Regions from separate parts of the Pedococcus sp. NPDC057267 genome, predicted to be linked through region 1. Evidence: riboswitches for the same ligand, from Rfam matches in the RefSeq annotation. Region 1 holds a riboswitch; the other holds the start of a gene.
The links. A riboswitch is a leader RNA that binds a small molecule or an ion and turns the genes downstream of it on or off. The one in region 1 is predicted to bind cobalamin.
Positions count from the first base shown of each region.

Region 1 (6,283 bases):
CGGGTCCTTGTGGGGGGTCGTCGCCACCTTGACCTCGTCCCGAACGTCCCCGGCCAGCAGCGCCACACCTGGCCCTCTCCCCTAGTCAAGGGCCTGCCCGTACTCCTCGCCGAGCTGGGCCTGACGGCGACGTATCCCGTGCCGCCCGCCTCGGGGCGGACCCCGGCCGGCGAATCGCGCGGCGGGGTCGTCGCGCTCGCCAGCGGCGACCCCTTGCGGTCGGGTATCGGCAGCACCTTGGTCCGGATGCTTGGCGCCGACCACGTTCGGATCCATCCCTGGCTGTCGTCCGACACGCTCGCCCGGGCGCGGATGGGCTGGTCTGCCGAAGAGTGCGAGGTCCTCACCGTCGTAGGGCGTAGCGTCGAGCAGCTGCGCGCACACCTGGACCCCGGCGCTCGTCTTGTCGTGCTCTGCTCCGACGGCTTGACCCCGGCCCGGGTGGCAGCCCTCCTCGTCGGGGAGGGTTGCGGGGAGTCCGCGCTGACCGCCTGGTGGCACCTCGGTGGGGTGGCGGAGGGGTCGCGACGAGCGCCCGCATACCGGTGGGGCGAGAATCCCACACCGGACCTCGTCGTGGTGTGCGTCGAGGTCGAGGCGGTCCAGGCCCGGCGCCGCGCCGCGCTCGGGACTGCCCCCGGCCTGCCCGAGGCGGCGTACGACAGCGACGGCCAGCTCACGAAGCGCGACGCCCGCGCCAGCGCGCTGGCCCACCTGCGCCCGCACCGCGGCGGCGTCCTGTGGGACCTCGGCGCCGGGACCGGCACGGTCGGCCTCGAGTGGGCCCGTGCGGCGGCGGGGGCGACCACCTTGGCGGTGGAGCGCAGGCCCGACCGTGCCGGACGCATCCGCTCCAACGCGTCCAGGCTCGGCGTCCCGGACCGGGTCGAGGTACTCGAGGCTGACGTGCTTGAGGCCGTCAGCGTGGACCGTCCCGGCCCCGACGCCGTCTTCATCGGGGGCGGGCTGACGCTCGAGCTATTGGCCGCGGCGTGGGTGCGCCTCGTCCCCGGTGGTCGGCTCGTCGCGCACGCGGTCACCCTCGAGGGCGAGCAGGTGCTCGTCGCCGCGTGGCGCCAGCACGGCGGCGACCTGACCCGGCTCGCCGTCGAGCACGCCGAGCCGCTCGGACGGCTCACCGGGTGGCGGCCGGCCCGCCCCATCGTCCAGTGGAGCGCCTGCAAGGAGGCCCCGTGACCGTCCACTTCATCGGTGCCGGGCCCGGCGCCGGGGACCTGCTGACGCTGAGGGCGGTGCGCCTGATCGCGCAGAGCCCAGTGTGCGTCTACGCAGGCACCTACCTGGACCGGGAGGTCCTGTCGCACGCGCCCGAGGGTGCCCAGCTGGTTGACAGCCAGCACCTCGACCTCGACCAGATCACCGAGGTCCTGGTGCGCGCGACCCGCGCAGGCATGGACGTCGCCCGGCTCTGCTCCGGGGACCCCTCGGTCTACTCGGCCGTCGCCGAGCAGGCCCGTCGACTCGACCGGGCCGGCATCCCGTGGGACGTTACGCCGGGAGTATCCGCGTATGCCGCCGCGGCGGCGCTCGTGGGGCGCGAGCTCACCGTTCCCGGGGTCGCCCAGAGCGTGGTGCTGACGCGGGCTCAGCGCGACTCCACCCACATGCCACCCGGGGAGGAGTTGGCCCGTTTCGCCGCCACCGGTGCGACCTTGGTCCTGCACCTGGCAATCCGACACACCCGCCGCCTGGCGGCTGAGCTGGCGGTCCACTACGGCCGCGACTGCCCCGTCGTCGTGGGCTCACAGGTGAGCCTGCCGGGCGAACTGGTTCTCCGAGGGACGCTGGCCGACATCGCCGACCAGGTGCAGGCCGCCGGGCTGCGCCAAGCCGCGGTCGTCATCGTGGGCTGGGCGCTGGACGCCCAGGGGTTCGTCGAGTCCCACCTCTACTCTGCGCGATGCCGCCCCACGTCGGGCTGACAGGCAGCCCCGCAGCGGCCGGTCGGCCTCACCCGGTCTGCTGGGAGGTGTCGGGCAGCCAGCGTTCCCCGACTTTCGCCAGGTGCCAGTACGCCACGGCCACCGACCAGGTGAGCGCGAACAACCCGACGACGACGAACCCCACGTTGCCCAGGCTCAGGCCGCTGACCCAGTCGGTCCAAGGATTGACCCAGCCCGCGCTGTCGTGCAGGACTCCGACCAGCTCGATGGTCCCAATGACGAACGCCACGGCGACCGACAGCCCCGTGATGGTGAGGTTGTAGAACACCTTGCGCACTGGATCCAGAAAGGCCCAGTCGTACGCAACGCTCATGAACAGCCCGTCGAGCGTATCGAGCAGACACATCCCAGCGGCGAACAGCAGGGGCAGGACGATGACCGCGTACCACGGCAGCCCGGAGGCGGCCCCCGTGCCGGCGAGGACGAGCAGCGCCACCTCGGTCGCGGTGTCGAAACCGAGCCCGAACAGCAGACCGACGAGGAACATCTGCCGCGGCTTGGTGATGGTGGCGTTGAGCCGGCCCAGAAGGCGCGCCAGCAGCCCGCGGGTGGCAAGGTGGTGCTCCAGCGCGGGCTCGTCGAGCTCGCCGTGCCGCATCGCGCGGAAGACCCGGAGGATGCCGACCAGTGCGACGAGGTTGAGCGCGGCAATGAGATACAAGAAGCCGCCCGAGACGCTCGTGCCGACCATCCCGAGGATGTGGCCCACCGGGTTGTCGTGGTTGGTCAGTGCAGTGACCGCGCGGGCTCCGGCGGCGACCAGAGCAGCCAGGAAGGCGACGGTCGCGGTGTGGCCCATCGCGAACCAGAAGCCGACGGACTGCGGGCGGCGGCCATCGCCGCGCAGCTTGCGCGTGGTGTTGTCGATCGCCGCGATGTGGTCGGCGTCGAAAGCGTGCCGGAGCCCGTAGGTGTAGGCCGTGAGGCCGAGGCCGACCCCGAAGACGGTGCTGCCGATGCGGTGGCGGGCCGGCTCGACGACGAACAGCAGCAGCCCGAAGGCGACGACGTGCAGCAGCAGCACGACCCCGAGGAGGGAGGCGGCCGCGCGGCGGTCGGCCCGGCTCCAGGTCGTGAGAAGCCGGTGCCAGCTGCGGGTGGTGTGATCCGTCGGGGCGGGGCGGGTCGTCACGGAACCTCCTGCGGGATCTCGCGTCCCGATCGTTGGGGCTGCTGACGACGGGAGGTCTGACTTCCAGCACTGGTGCTGGTCACAGTGGCGCGACCGCCCCGGGTTCTCACCGGGTTCTCCTCGCCGTCAGGGGGCGGGCAGGAACCTAGCAGCCCGACGGAGCGCGCGGGACACGGGGCGCGGCGGCGTTCCCGACGAACCGCGGCGTCCAGACCCGACCAGCACGCGTCACCCTTGTGCCCGCGGCGCCGACCATGACCAGGCACCCCATGTCCACCCGCTCAGGGTCGAACGAGCCCAGCGTGCCGACCCACAATCCCTGCTCGGCCCGGCCCACGTGCCGGGCGACGACGACGACGCGGTCAGGCCCGAGCTCCTCCAGCAGAGCCGCGCGGGCGTCGTGCAGCTGGTGCGGGCGGCTCGCCGAGCGCGGGTTGTACAACGCCATCGCCAGGTCGGCGCGGGCGCAGGCACGCAGCCGGTCGGCGACCACCGACCACGGCTTGAGCCGGTCCGACAGCGAGATGAGCGCGTGGTCGGCGCCCAGCACGGCCCCGGCCAGGGCGGCCGCCGCGTGCGCGGCCGTGATGCCGGGGACGACGTTCACCGGCACGTCGGCGTAGGCCTCACCGGCGTCCTCCGCTGCCTCAAAAACGGCGGCCGCCATGCCGAAGACCCCAGCGTCGCCGCCGGAGACGACCCCCACCCGACGGCCGGCCCGGGCGAGGTCGAGGGCCAGCCGGCCGCGGTCGACCTCGACCGTGTTCCCGCTGACATGCCGGGTGAGCCCCTCTCGCTGAGGAACCCGGGCAACGTAGGGCGCGTATCCGACGACGTCGTCGACCTCCGCGAGGACGGCGTTCGCCTCGGGGCTGAGCCACCGGCCCGGCCCCGGACCCAGCCCGACGACGTGCACGATGCCCCGCTTCGCCGACTCCGGCTGCTGCGGCGCGGACGTGACCCTGGACCCCTGAAGCGGCACGTGGTTTGCGCCTGCCCGTCCCGCGGCGTCGGCCCGTACGTCCACGCCCGGCACCACGATGATCGCCATGTAGGGCACCGTGCCTGGGTCCACCTCGGCCACCGGAAGGACCCGCTGGCCCGGGCGGCTGGCATTTTCGACGTAGACGGCGCGCTCGAGCAACCCGGCCTGGCGCAGCGCCTCGCGTACCGTCGCGAAGGTCCGGCCCAGCTTCATCACCACGGCGGCGTCGGTGTCGGCCAGCCGGCGCGCGAGCTCGGGGAGCGGCAGGGTCCCGGGCAGCACCGTGACGACGTCCTCGTGCCGGCTCAGGCCTGTGCCGACCGCGGCGCTCGCGGCCGCCATCGCGGTGATCCCGGGGACGACGGTGGTCGGGAACTCGTCACGCAGGGCGTCGTGGACGTACATGAACGAGCCGTAGAACAGCGGGTCGCCCTCGGCCAGGCAGACGACGCTGCGCCCGGCCGTCAGGTGGTCACGGAAGCGCTGCTCGCACTCGGTGTAGAACTCGGCCAGGGCGCCGTAGTAGCCGCCGGGGTGGTCGGTCGTGCCCGTGGTCACTGGGTAGACCAGTGGCTCCTCGATGGTGTCCACCCGGATGTGGGCGGCGGCGATCCTGCGCGCGGTCGAAGGGCGGTGGGCGGCGCGGTGGTACGCCACGACGTCGGCCGTGGCCACCAGCCGAGCGGTCCGCAAGGTGATGAGCCCGGGGTCGCCGGGGCCGACGCCGACGCCGTAGAGGTGGCCGGGTCGGGCGTCGTCCGGAGCGGGTCGGCGCGCGGTTTCCGCAGCCGGGTGCTCGGCGCTCATGCCAGTTCGTCCGGAGTGGCGACGGCGTTGACGGCGGCGGCCGCCATGGCCGAACCGCCGCGCCGTCCGTGGACGACGAGCCAGGGCACGACCGAACCGTCGGCGAGTCGGTGGGCGGCGAGCGCGTCCTTGGACTCGGCCGACCCGACGAAGCCGACGGGCAGACCGATGATCGCCGCCGGCCGCGGGCCGCCGTCGTGCAACATTTCGAGCAGGTGGTACAGCGCGGTCGGTGCGTTGCCGATGGCGACCACGGCGCCCTCGAGGTGCGGCCTCCAGAGCGAGACTGCCGCGGCCGCGCGGGTCGTCGACCACCTCTCGGCCAGCGCCGGTACCCGCTCGTCGCGCAGCGTGCACACGACGGCATTGTCGGCGGGTAGTCGGCGCCTGGTGATCCCCGAGGCGAGCATGAGCGAGTCGGTGACGACGGGCGCGCCGTGCAGGAGCGCCGCGTGGGCGGACGCCACGACCTCCGGGTGTAGCGCGAGGTGGCGCAGTACGTCGACGTCGCCTGCCGCGTGCGCGATCCGGGTCGCCACGGTGAGCTCGTGACCCGACCAGGCCGGTATCCCGTCGCGGCCGAGCATGCCCGTGACCTCGCTGCGGATCATCGCGAACGAGCGGCGGTATATCTCCTGGCCGTCAGTGAGGTAGTGGTAACGCCGGCTCGGCGGCCGGTCGGGGAGAAGCTCAGGCACCGATACCCCCCGCAGCCGCCAGTACGGCGGAGAGGTCCTGCGGCGCGACCAGGCCCACGTGGTCGCAGGCCGGTTCACCGCAACGGCGATCGCAGCCGACGACGTGGACGACCGGTCCGTCGGGCGGCAGTTGGGCCGCCGCGGCCGCCGCGAGCTCGAGCGTCGGGATCGCTGTGCGCCGGCAGGCGGGCGCACCGACGCACGCCGAGACCCTGGCCCACGCCGAGCCGGGCTGAGTGACCAAGCCGGCGGCAGCGAGCTGCCCGGCGCACGAGGCCCCGTCGCGCACCACAACGGACCGCCACGGGGTGAGCACCAACTCGTCAGCCGCCTGCGTCAGGGCGGCCGTGTGCTCGGGGCGCAGCATGCCGAGCGGGACCGCGACGACGAGGTCTCGCCCGAGGGGCCCGGGCCGCAGCGGCGGCACTGTCGGCGCAACCCAGGGCACGGTGCCGGCGAACACCGCGGAGTCGCCCGGGACGTCGCGAACGTTCCAGGTGGTGTCCCCGGCCCGGGTCTCGAGGAAGGTGCGGGCACGCGCGACGGCGGTGGGCACGGCCAGGTCGCGAGCGACCCTGAGCGCTCGCGAGCCGACGAGGACCAGAGCGCGGTCTGCGTCGAGGGGCTGCACAGCGAGGTCCCACTGTTCGGCGAGGATGCTGCCCGGGCGCGGGACGCCCCCCGCCGCGGGTGGCCC
Region 1 is NZ_JBHUYG010000042.1:9,798-16,080, forward strand. Features, by position in the region: gene cbiT (precorrin-6Y C5,15-methyltransferase (decarboxylating) subunit CbiT) at 1-1,197, shown strand, start outside; gene cobM (precorrin-4 C(11)-methyltransferase) at 1,194-1,943, shown strand; gene ACFUC1_RS10830 (HoxN/HupN/NixA family nickel/cobalt transporter) at 1,972-3,096, opposite strand; adenosylcobalamin (AdoCbl) riboswitch at 3,138-3,226, opposite strand; gene ACFUC1_RS10835 (precorrin-2 C(20)-methyltransferase) at 3,242-4,888, opposite strand; gene ACFUC1_RS10840 (precorrin-8X methylmutase) at 4,885-5,586, opposite strand; gene ACFUC1_RS10845 (cobalamin biosynthesis protein CobG) at 5,579-6,283, opposite strand, start outside.

Region 2 (7,724 bases), on a different contig from region 1:
CGAGGAAACCACCGGACACCAAGGTGCCGATGGTGCTGAGCACGACGTGGACGGTCGAGTCGTCACCGGTCAGGTAGACGGCGGCGCGCGCGCCGAGAGCCATCAGGGCCGTGAGGACGAACACCATGCCCGAGTGGCCCATGGCGAACCAGAACCCGACCGACTTGGGTCGCCCACCCCCAGCCATCAGCTTGCGGGTCGTGTTGTCGATCGCCGCGATGTGGTCCGCGTCGAAGGCGTGCCGCAGGCCGAAGACGTAGGCCGTGATACCCAGGCCCAGTCCGAACACCTGGCTCCCGACGGTGAGGTGCCGCGGGGCGATCAGGAAGACCAGCAGCCCGAAGCCGACGACGTGCATGAGGAGGATGACGGCACCGTATGACGCCACCGGGGCCCAGTCCTCACCACCCCAGCGAGGGCGACACGGGTTCGCCGCCGCGCCTTCGGCGGGGCTCGGCACGGGCTGGCGGGCAGGTGGTGACGGGGGCGTCGAGGCCAAGGCCCATCCTCCTCGGGACGGAAACGGCGGTGTGGGCGAGGCGACCGGACTCGCCCCCTCACGCTCGAGGAGGACCACCGTTGCGGGACAGTGCCGGGATCACACCGGACTTCGCTCGGACCACAGGCCCGACGGCGCCGGGCACTGGCCGGGAGGCTACACCGTCGGGAAGGGCGTCCGTCCGCGGCTGGAGTAGAGGTGCGAGTCGACGAACCCTTCCGCGGCCAGCGCCCAGCCGACGATGATGACGGCCGCCTGGCGCAGCTCGTGCGACTCGACCTGGTCCGCGATGTCGGCGAGCGTCCCGCGCAGGATGAGCTCGGCCGGCTGGCTGACCTGCGACCCCACGACCACGGGGCAGTCGGCGCCGTAGTGCTCGGCGAGCTCGTCAGCCAGCCGGCGGGTGTGCCGCACCGCCAGGTGGAGCACCAGCGTCGCGCTCGTGGCGGCGAACGACCCCAGCGCCTCCCCTGACGGCATCGCGGTGGAGTCGCGCTGGGCGCGGGTGAGGACCACCGACTGGGCCACCTCCGGGACGGTGAGCTCACGCCCCACTGCGGCCGCAGTCGCGGCATACGCACTGACCCCGGGAGTGACGTCCCAGGGCACGCCCGCGCGATCGAGCCGACGCGCCTGCTCGGCCACTGCCGAGTAGACCGACGGGTCACCCGAGCACAGGCGGGCGACGTCCCAGCCCTCGTTCGTGGCTCGGACCAGGTGCTCGGTGATGGCGTCGAGGTCCAGGTGCTGGGTGTCGATGAGCTCCGCGTCGGCGGGACAGTGCGACAGGACCTCCGCGTCGAGGTAGGTCCCGGCGTACAGGCACATCCTGCTGGTGGCGATCAGGCGGACTGCGCGCAGGGTGAGCAGGTCCGCAGCGCCTGGCCCCGCGCCGATGAAGTGGACGGTCATGTCTCCACCGACCGTGCGTCTGGGGAAGGTGCGGTGGGCCCCACGAGCGGCTTGGTAGCGCTCCACTGCACCACGGGCCGGGACGGGGTCCAGGAGAGGTGCGCCCCCAGTGGCTGGGCGTGCTCCACGCTGATCCGGGTCAGCCGGCCGCCGAAGCGCGAGCACGCGGCGACGATCACCGCTTCCGTCCCCAGGGTCACGGCGTGCGCGACCATTCGGCCACCCGGGAGCAGCCTCTCCCACGCGCGCTCGACGACGTCGGCGGTGAGCCCTCCGCCGACGAAGACCGCGTCGGGCGGTTCCAGCGCGGCAATGGCCGCCGCGGCCTCCGCGGTGACGACCTCCACGTCGGTTGCGGCCCCGAGCGCGTCGGCGTTGCCTCGGATGCGCTGGGCGCGGGACGGGTCGCGTTCGACCGCGGTCGCCCTCGCCCTGCGGGCGGCCAGAACCCACTCGATGCCCACGGCGCCCGAGCCGGCACCCAGGTCCCAGAGGTGGGCGCCGGGGGTGGGGCGCAGGCTCGCCAGTGCCGAGGCGCGCAGGTCGCGCTTGGTGATCTGTCCGTCGTTGTCGAAGGCCGACTCAGGACGTCCGGGGACCGGTCCCGCCGGCCGAGCCAGCGCGCCCACGGGGTCGACCTGGACACAGAGGAGGACGAGGTCAGGGGTGGGCGTGGGATCCCAGAGCTCGGCGGTGGCGCTCCGGCCCCCCTCGTCCGGGCCCCCCAGGTGCCACCAGGCGGTCACCGTCGAGGCACCACAGCCGGCCTCGCGCAGGAGCTCGGCCACGGCCGCGGGCGTCGACCCGTCGGAGCACAGGACGACCAGGCGCTCGCCGGGGTCGAGGTGGCGGCGAATCGTCGCGAGCGACCGACCCACGACGGAGACCACCGTGGTGGTCTCCGTCGACCAGCCCATCCGGGCCCGGGCGAGGACGGGCGAGGGCAGCGCCGGGTGGACCCGGACCGCTTCCGCACCCAACAGGTGCACCAAGGTGGTCCCGATGCCGGAGGTGAGCGGGTCGCCGCTGGCGAGGGCGACGACCGCGTCGTCGGCCGGCTCTCCCGCCTCCGCGACCGCCTCGAGCTGCCTGGCGAGGAACTCCGGCAGGGTCGGCACCAGCGGCCGTGGCCACTGCGCCCGGACCTGTCCGTGGACCGCCGGCACCAACGCGAGGTGTCGCGGAGCGCCGAGCAGCACCCGGGCTCTCGCCACGAGGCGTTGCAGGGGCTCCGGCAGCTCGGCGAAGCCGCCGTCGCCCAGGCCCACGACGTTGATCACGCGCAGGATCCTATGTGACATGATGACGCGCGACGCGGGGCGTGGAATTCGGTGTGAGTCCGAAGCGGTCCCGCCACTGTGAGCGACGGGTGAGCCCGTCGTGAGCCAGGACGTCGGCCCGCGTCACGCCCGCCCGGACCCCCGGTCGGGACGTCTTGCGACCGGCGAGCGTGGTCACTCGCCAGGAGGTCACGCGCGTGCCCCACTACCCCTTCTCCGCCATCGTCGGTGCCGATGACATGGCGCTCGCCCTGGTACTCACGACGGTGGCCCCCGACGTCGGGGGGGTACTGGTCCGCGGCGAGAAGGGAACCGCGAAGTCGACCATGGTGCGCGCCCTCGCCGAGGTGCTGCCTGCGCAGAGGGTCGTCACCGGCTGCCGCTTCGGGTGCGACCCACGCCACCCGGACCCCGGCTGCCCTGACGGCCCGCACCCGGGCGACACACCGGCACACGACCGGCCTGCACGGCTCGTCGAACTGCCCGTCGGCGCCACGGAGGACCGGGTCATCGGGTCACTGGACCTGTCCCGCGCCCTGGGAGCCGGTGAGACCGCGTTCGACCCTGGCCTGCTCGCCGCGGCACACCGGGGGATCCTGTACGTCGACGAGGTGAACCTGCTCCACGACCACTTGGTCGACCTCCTGCTCGATGCTGCGGCCATGGGCCGCAACACGGTGGAGCGCGATGGTGTGTCGATGTCGCACGCAGCCCGCATCGTGCTGGTCGGGACGATGAATCCCGAGGAGGGGGAGCTGCGTCCCCAGCTCCTGGACCGTTTCGGCCTGACCGTCGAGGTGGCCGCATCACGCGAACCGTCCGAGCGCGCCGAGGTCGTCCGGCGTCGGCTCGCCTTCGACGCCGACCCCGACACGTTCTCCGGGTCGTATGCCGCCGAGCAGGCGGTCCTGCGCGACCGGATCCGTCGCGCCCAGGAGGCCCTGCCCGCGGTGCGTCTCTCCGAGTGGGCGCTGACCACGATCGCCACCGTCTGCGCCGGCTTCGACGTCGACGGGATGCGCGCCGACCTGGTGACCGCACGTGCCGCCCGGGCCCACGCCGCCTGGGACGGCCGCACGGAGGTGACCCGAGAGGACATCCGTGCCGCCGCTCGCCTCGCGCTGCCACACCGACGACGACGCAACCCCTTCGATGCCCCGGGGCTGGACGAGGACCTGCTCGACGCCCTCCTCGGCGACGAAGCCCCGGACGACGACCCCGAGCCGGACGGCCCACCCCCACGCGACACCGGAGACGGGCCCGACGACTCGCAGACGCAGGACCCCGGCCGGTCGGACCACGCAGGCCCTGACTCCCCCACGGGCGCGACCCCGGGCGCCGACCCGCAGGTCGGCGACCAGTCGGAGCCGGACGCCGGGGCGGAGGAGGTACCCGAACCGGTTCCTGCCCCTTTGCCGTCCGCCACGGCCGTGGCCGAGGCGCACGACCCGTACAGGGCCCGGCGGCTCCAGGTGCGCGGCACCGGGCAGGGCGAACCGGGACGACGCAGCCGCGCCATCACCTCCTGGGGTCGCACGGTCGGCGCCAGTTCGGGCGGCGAGGGCCGGATCCACCTGCCTGCGACGATCGCGGCCGCCGCCCCCCACCAGGGCCGTCGAGGCCGCACCGGCCCACTCCTCCTGCACGCCCAGGACCTAAGACACCGGATCACCCAGGGACGCGAGGCCAACCTGGTCCTGCTCGTGGTGGACGCGTCCGGGTCCATGGGCGCCAGGCAGCGGATGGCCGAGGTCAAGACCGCTGTGCTGAGCCTGCTGCTCGACGCCTACCGGGGCCGCGACCGGGTGGGCGTGGTCACCTTCCGAGGGGACGATGCCAGCCTCGCACTGCCGCCGACCTCCTCCGTGGAGGCCGCCGCCCGGTGCCTCACGGACCTGCCGCACGGCGGACGCACCCCACTCGCCGAGGGCCTGCGCACCGCGGCACGCGTCCTGGAGCTCGAACGGATCCGGGACCCGCGCCGGCGACCATTGCTCGTGCTGGTGACCGACGGTCGCGCCACCAGCGGTGCGGACGCGCTCGCGCGGGTTCGTTGGGTGGCCGACCGGTGGCGCTCGATGGGCGTCGACGCCGTCGTCGTCGACTGCGAGGCGGGCCGGTTCCGGATGGGACTGGCCGCCGATCTCGCCCGGCGCATGGGCGCTGAGCACATTCCGCTGGGCGAGGTCGCAGCCGCGAGCCTCGTCGCCCTCATCACCGAGAGGAACGCCGCCTGATGGTGCAAGGACAGACGCCGGTCGCTGCCGACGACGGCCTCACCACCCGCCAGCGCCGCACGAGCCCGCTGCTCATCGTCCACAGCGGTGCGGGCAAGGGAAAGTCGACAGCGGCTTTCGGCCTCGCCCTGCGGGGGTGGAACCAGGGGTGGTCCATCGGGGTCTTCCAGTTCGTGAAGTCGGCCAAGTGGAGGATCGGCGAGGAAGCCGCCCTGTTGGCGCTGGACGAGGTGCACCACTCGACCGGCCGTGGCGGCCCCGTCGAGTGGCACAAGATGGGCTCCGGGTGGTCGTGGTCGCGCAAGAGCGGCACGGTTGAGGACCACGCTGCCGCCGCCCGCGAGGGTTGGGCAGAGATCAAACGACGACTGGCGACGGAACAGCACACCCTGTACGTCCTGGACGAGTTCACCTACCCCCTCAAGTGGGGCTGGATCGACGTCGACGACGTCGTCTCGACGCTGCAGTCACGCCCGGGCTACCAGCACGTGGTGGTCACCGGCCGCGACCCCGAGCCCCGGCTGCTCGCGGTCGCCGACGTCGCGACGGAGATGACCAAGCTCGCGCACCCGTTCGACCGCGGCCAGAAGGGCCAGAGGGGCATCGAGTGGTGAGGGTCCCCCGACTCGTCGTGGCCGCCCCCGCCTCCGGGCAGGGCAAGACGACCGTGGCCGTCGGCATCATGGCCGCGCTGACCCGTCAGGGGTACGCCGTGGCGCCCGCCAAGGCCGGCCCCGACTACATCGACCCCGGCTACCACGCGTTGGCCACCGGCCGCCCCGGCCGGAACCTCGACCCTTGGCTCACCTCACCCGAGCTCGTGGTGCCGCTGCTGCTGCACGGCTTCCAGAGCCCAGCGCCGGCCGACATCGCCGTCGTCGAGGGCGTGATGGGGCTGTTCGACGGCCAGCTCGGCCGGGCGGGGTTCGCCTCCACGGCCCACGTCGCGACCCTCACCAGCTCGCCGGTCCTGCTCGTCGTCGACATCTCCTCGGCCTCGCGCACGGTGGCCGCGACGGTCCACGGGCTCCGGACCTTCGACCCGGGCGTCGACGTCGTGGGCGTGGTCCTCAACAAGGCCGGAAGTCCCCGGCACGCGGTCGAAGTGCGTCAGGCCGTCGAGGCCACGGGCCTGCCCGTGCTCGGGGTCCTGCCTCGGGACGCGGGGGTCACGGCACCCTCGCGGCACCTGGGCCTGGTCCCCGCTGCGGAGCGGCAGGAGGCCGCGGCCGGGCTCGAGCGGCTCGCCGAGCAGACGGCGGCACGCCTCGACCTCGACGCCATCCTGGAACTGGCCCGGCGGGCTCCGGACCTCCCCGGCGTCGCGTGGTCCCCAGCCGCCGCGCTGCACGGTGCAGGCGAACCGAGCCGGCTGCCGCAGCCATCCCAGGCCGGGCCGCGGCCGGTCGTCGCCGTTGCGGGCGGACGGGCATTCACCTTCCGGTACGCCGAGACCGACGAGCTGTTGCGCGCCGCCGGGTGCGAACCTGTCGTCTTCGACCCCGCAACCGACGCGTCCCTTCCGCCGGGAACGAGCGGTCTCTACCTCGGCGGCGGCTTCCCGGAGGTGCACGCAGCCGCCCTGTGCGCCAACACCCGTCTGCTCGGGGAGGTGCGCGACGCGATCGCCGCCGGCCTGCCGACGGTGGCCGAGTGCGCGGGTCTGCTCTACCTCTCGCAGGCCCTCGACGACCGGCCCATGGTCGGGGCAGTACCAGCCACTGCCGCCATGCATCCCCGTCTGACGCTGCGCTACACCGTTGCCCGGCTACCCGTGGACGGGCTCCTCGGTCCGAGCGGCACCGAGGTGAACGCGCACGAGTTCCACCACACCGCGACCAGTCCCCACGCCGGCCCCGTTGCCGCGTGGACTGTTGACGGCACGGCCCAGGGCTTCGCCCTCGACCCGGCGCGTACCGGCCAGCCGACCCTGCACGCGTCCTACCTCCACGTCCACTGGGCCGGCAACCCCGCACTGGCAGGGTCGTTCGCCGAGGCCGTGCACACGTGCGCTGCCACCCCCTCGGCCGGCACCGCCCCGTCGGCGGCCACAGCCCCCACGGGCGCCGCCGCGGGTGCGACCCCCTCGGCCCACGTCGAGTCGTGCGACGAGGCCCGCGCAGGTGCTGCCCACCCCACGTACGACCTCGACCACCACGGCGACGCGGAGCTGCGGGACGCCCCGGAGCTGGTCGACCTCGCGGTCAACGTTCGGGTCTCCTCCCCACCGACCTGGCTGTCAGACACCATCCGCGGCACGACCAGTCGACTTGCCGCCTACCCTGATGTCGCCGCGGCACGCGCTGCCGTCGCCCGCCGGCACGGCGTCCCCGAGGAGATGGTCCTGCTCACCAACGGCGGGGCAGAGGCCTTCACGCTGCTGGCCCGTGCGGTCGAGGGCCGGCACCCGTTGGTGGTCCACCCGCAGTTCACCGAGCCCGAGGCTGCGCTGCGCCGCGCGGGGCGGGAGCCCGACCGGCTCGTCCTGCGGGCCGAGTCGGGCTTCAGCCTGGACCCGGCCCTCGTGGACCCGCGCGCAGACCTGGTTCTCGTCGGCAACCCCACCAACCCCACCGGTGTCGTGCACCCCCGAGCCACCCTGGAGGCCCTGCGGACCAGCGGCCGGGTGCTCGTCGTCGACGAGGCATTCGCGGACGCCATACCCGGCGAACGGGAGAGCCTCATGGGACCGGATCTCCACGGCGTGCTGCTCCTGCGCTCACTCACGAAGACCTGGGGTGTCGCGGGGCTGCGAGCCGGCTACGTCGTCGGCGACCCGGACCTGGTCGCCTCCAT
Region 2 is NZ_JBHUYG010000007.1:38,744-46,467, forward strand. Features, by position in the region: gene ACFUC1_RS03230 (HoxN/HupN/NixA family nickel/cobalt transporter) at 1-388, opposite strand, end outside; gene ACFUC1_RS03235 (cobalt-precorrin-4/precorrin-4 C(11)-methyltransferase) at 656-1,411, opposite strand; gene cbiE (precorrin-6y C5,15-methyltransferase (decarboxylating) subunit CbiE) at 1,408-2,691, opposite strand; cobalamin riboswitch at 2,698-2,824, shown strand; gene ACFUC1_RS03245 (magnesium chelatase subunit D family protein) at 2,889-4,928, shown strand; gene cobO (cob(I)yrinic acid a,c-diamide adenosyltransferase) at 4,928-5,542, shown strand; gene ACFUC1_RS03255 (cobyrinate a,c-diamide synthase) at 5,539-7,724, shown strand, end outside.
Region 2: another riboswitch for cobalamin. It lies ahead of ACFUC1_RS03245 (magnesium chelatase subunit D family protein); the one in region 1 lies ahead of ACFUC1_RS10830 (HoxN/HupN/NixA family nickel/cobalt transporter).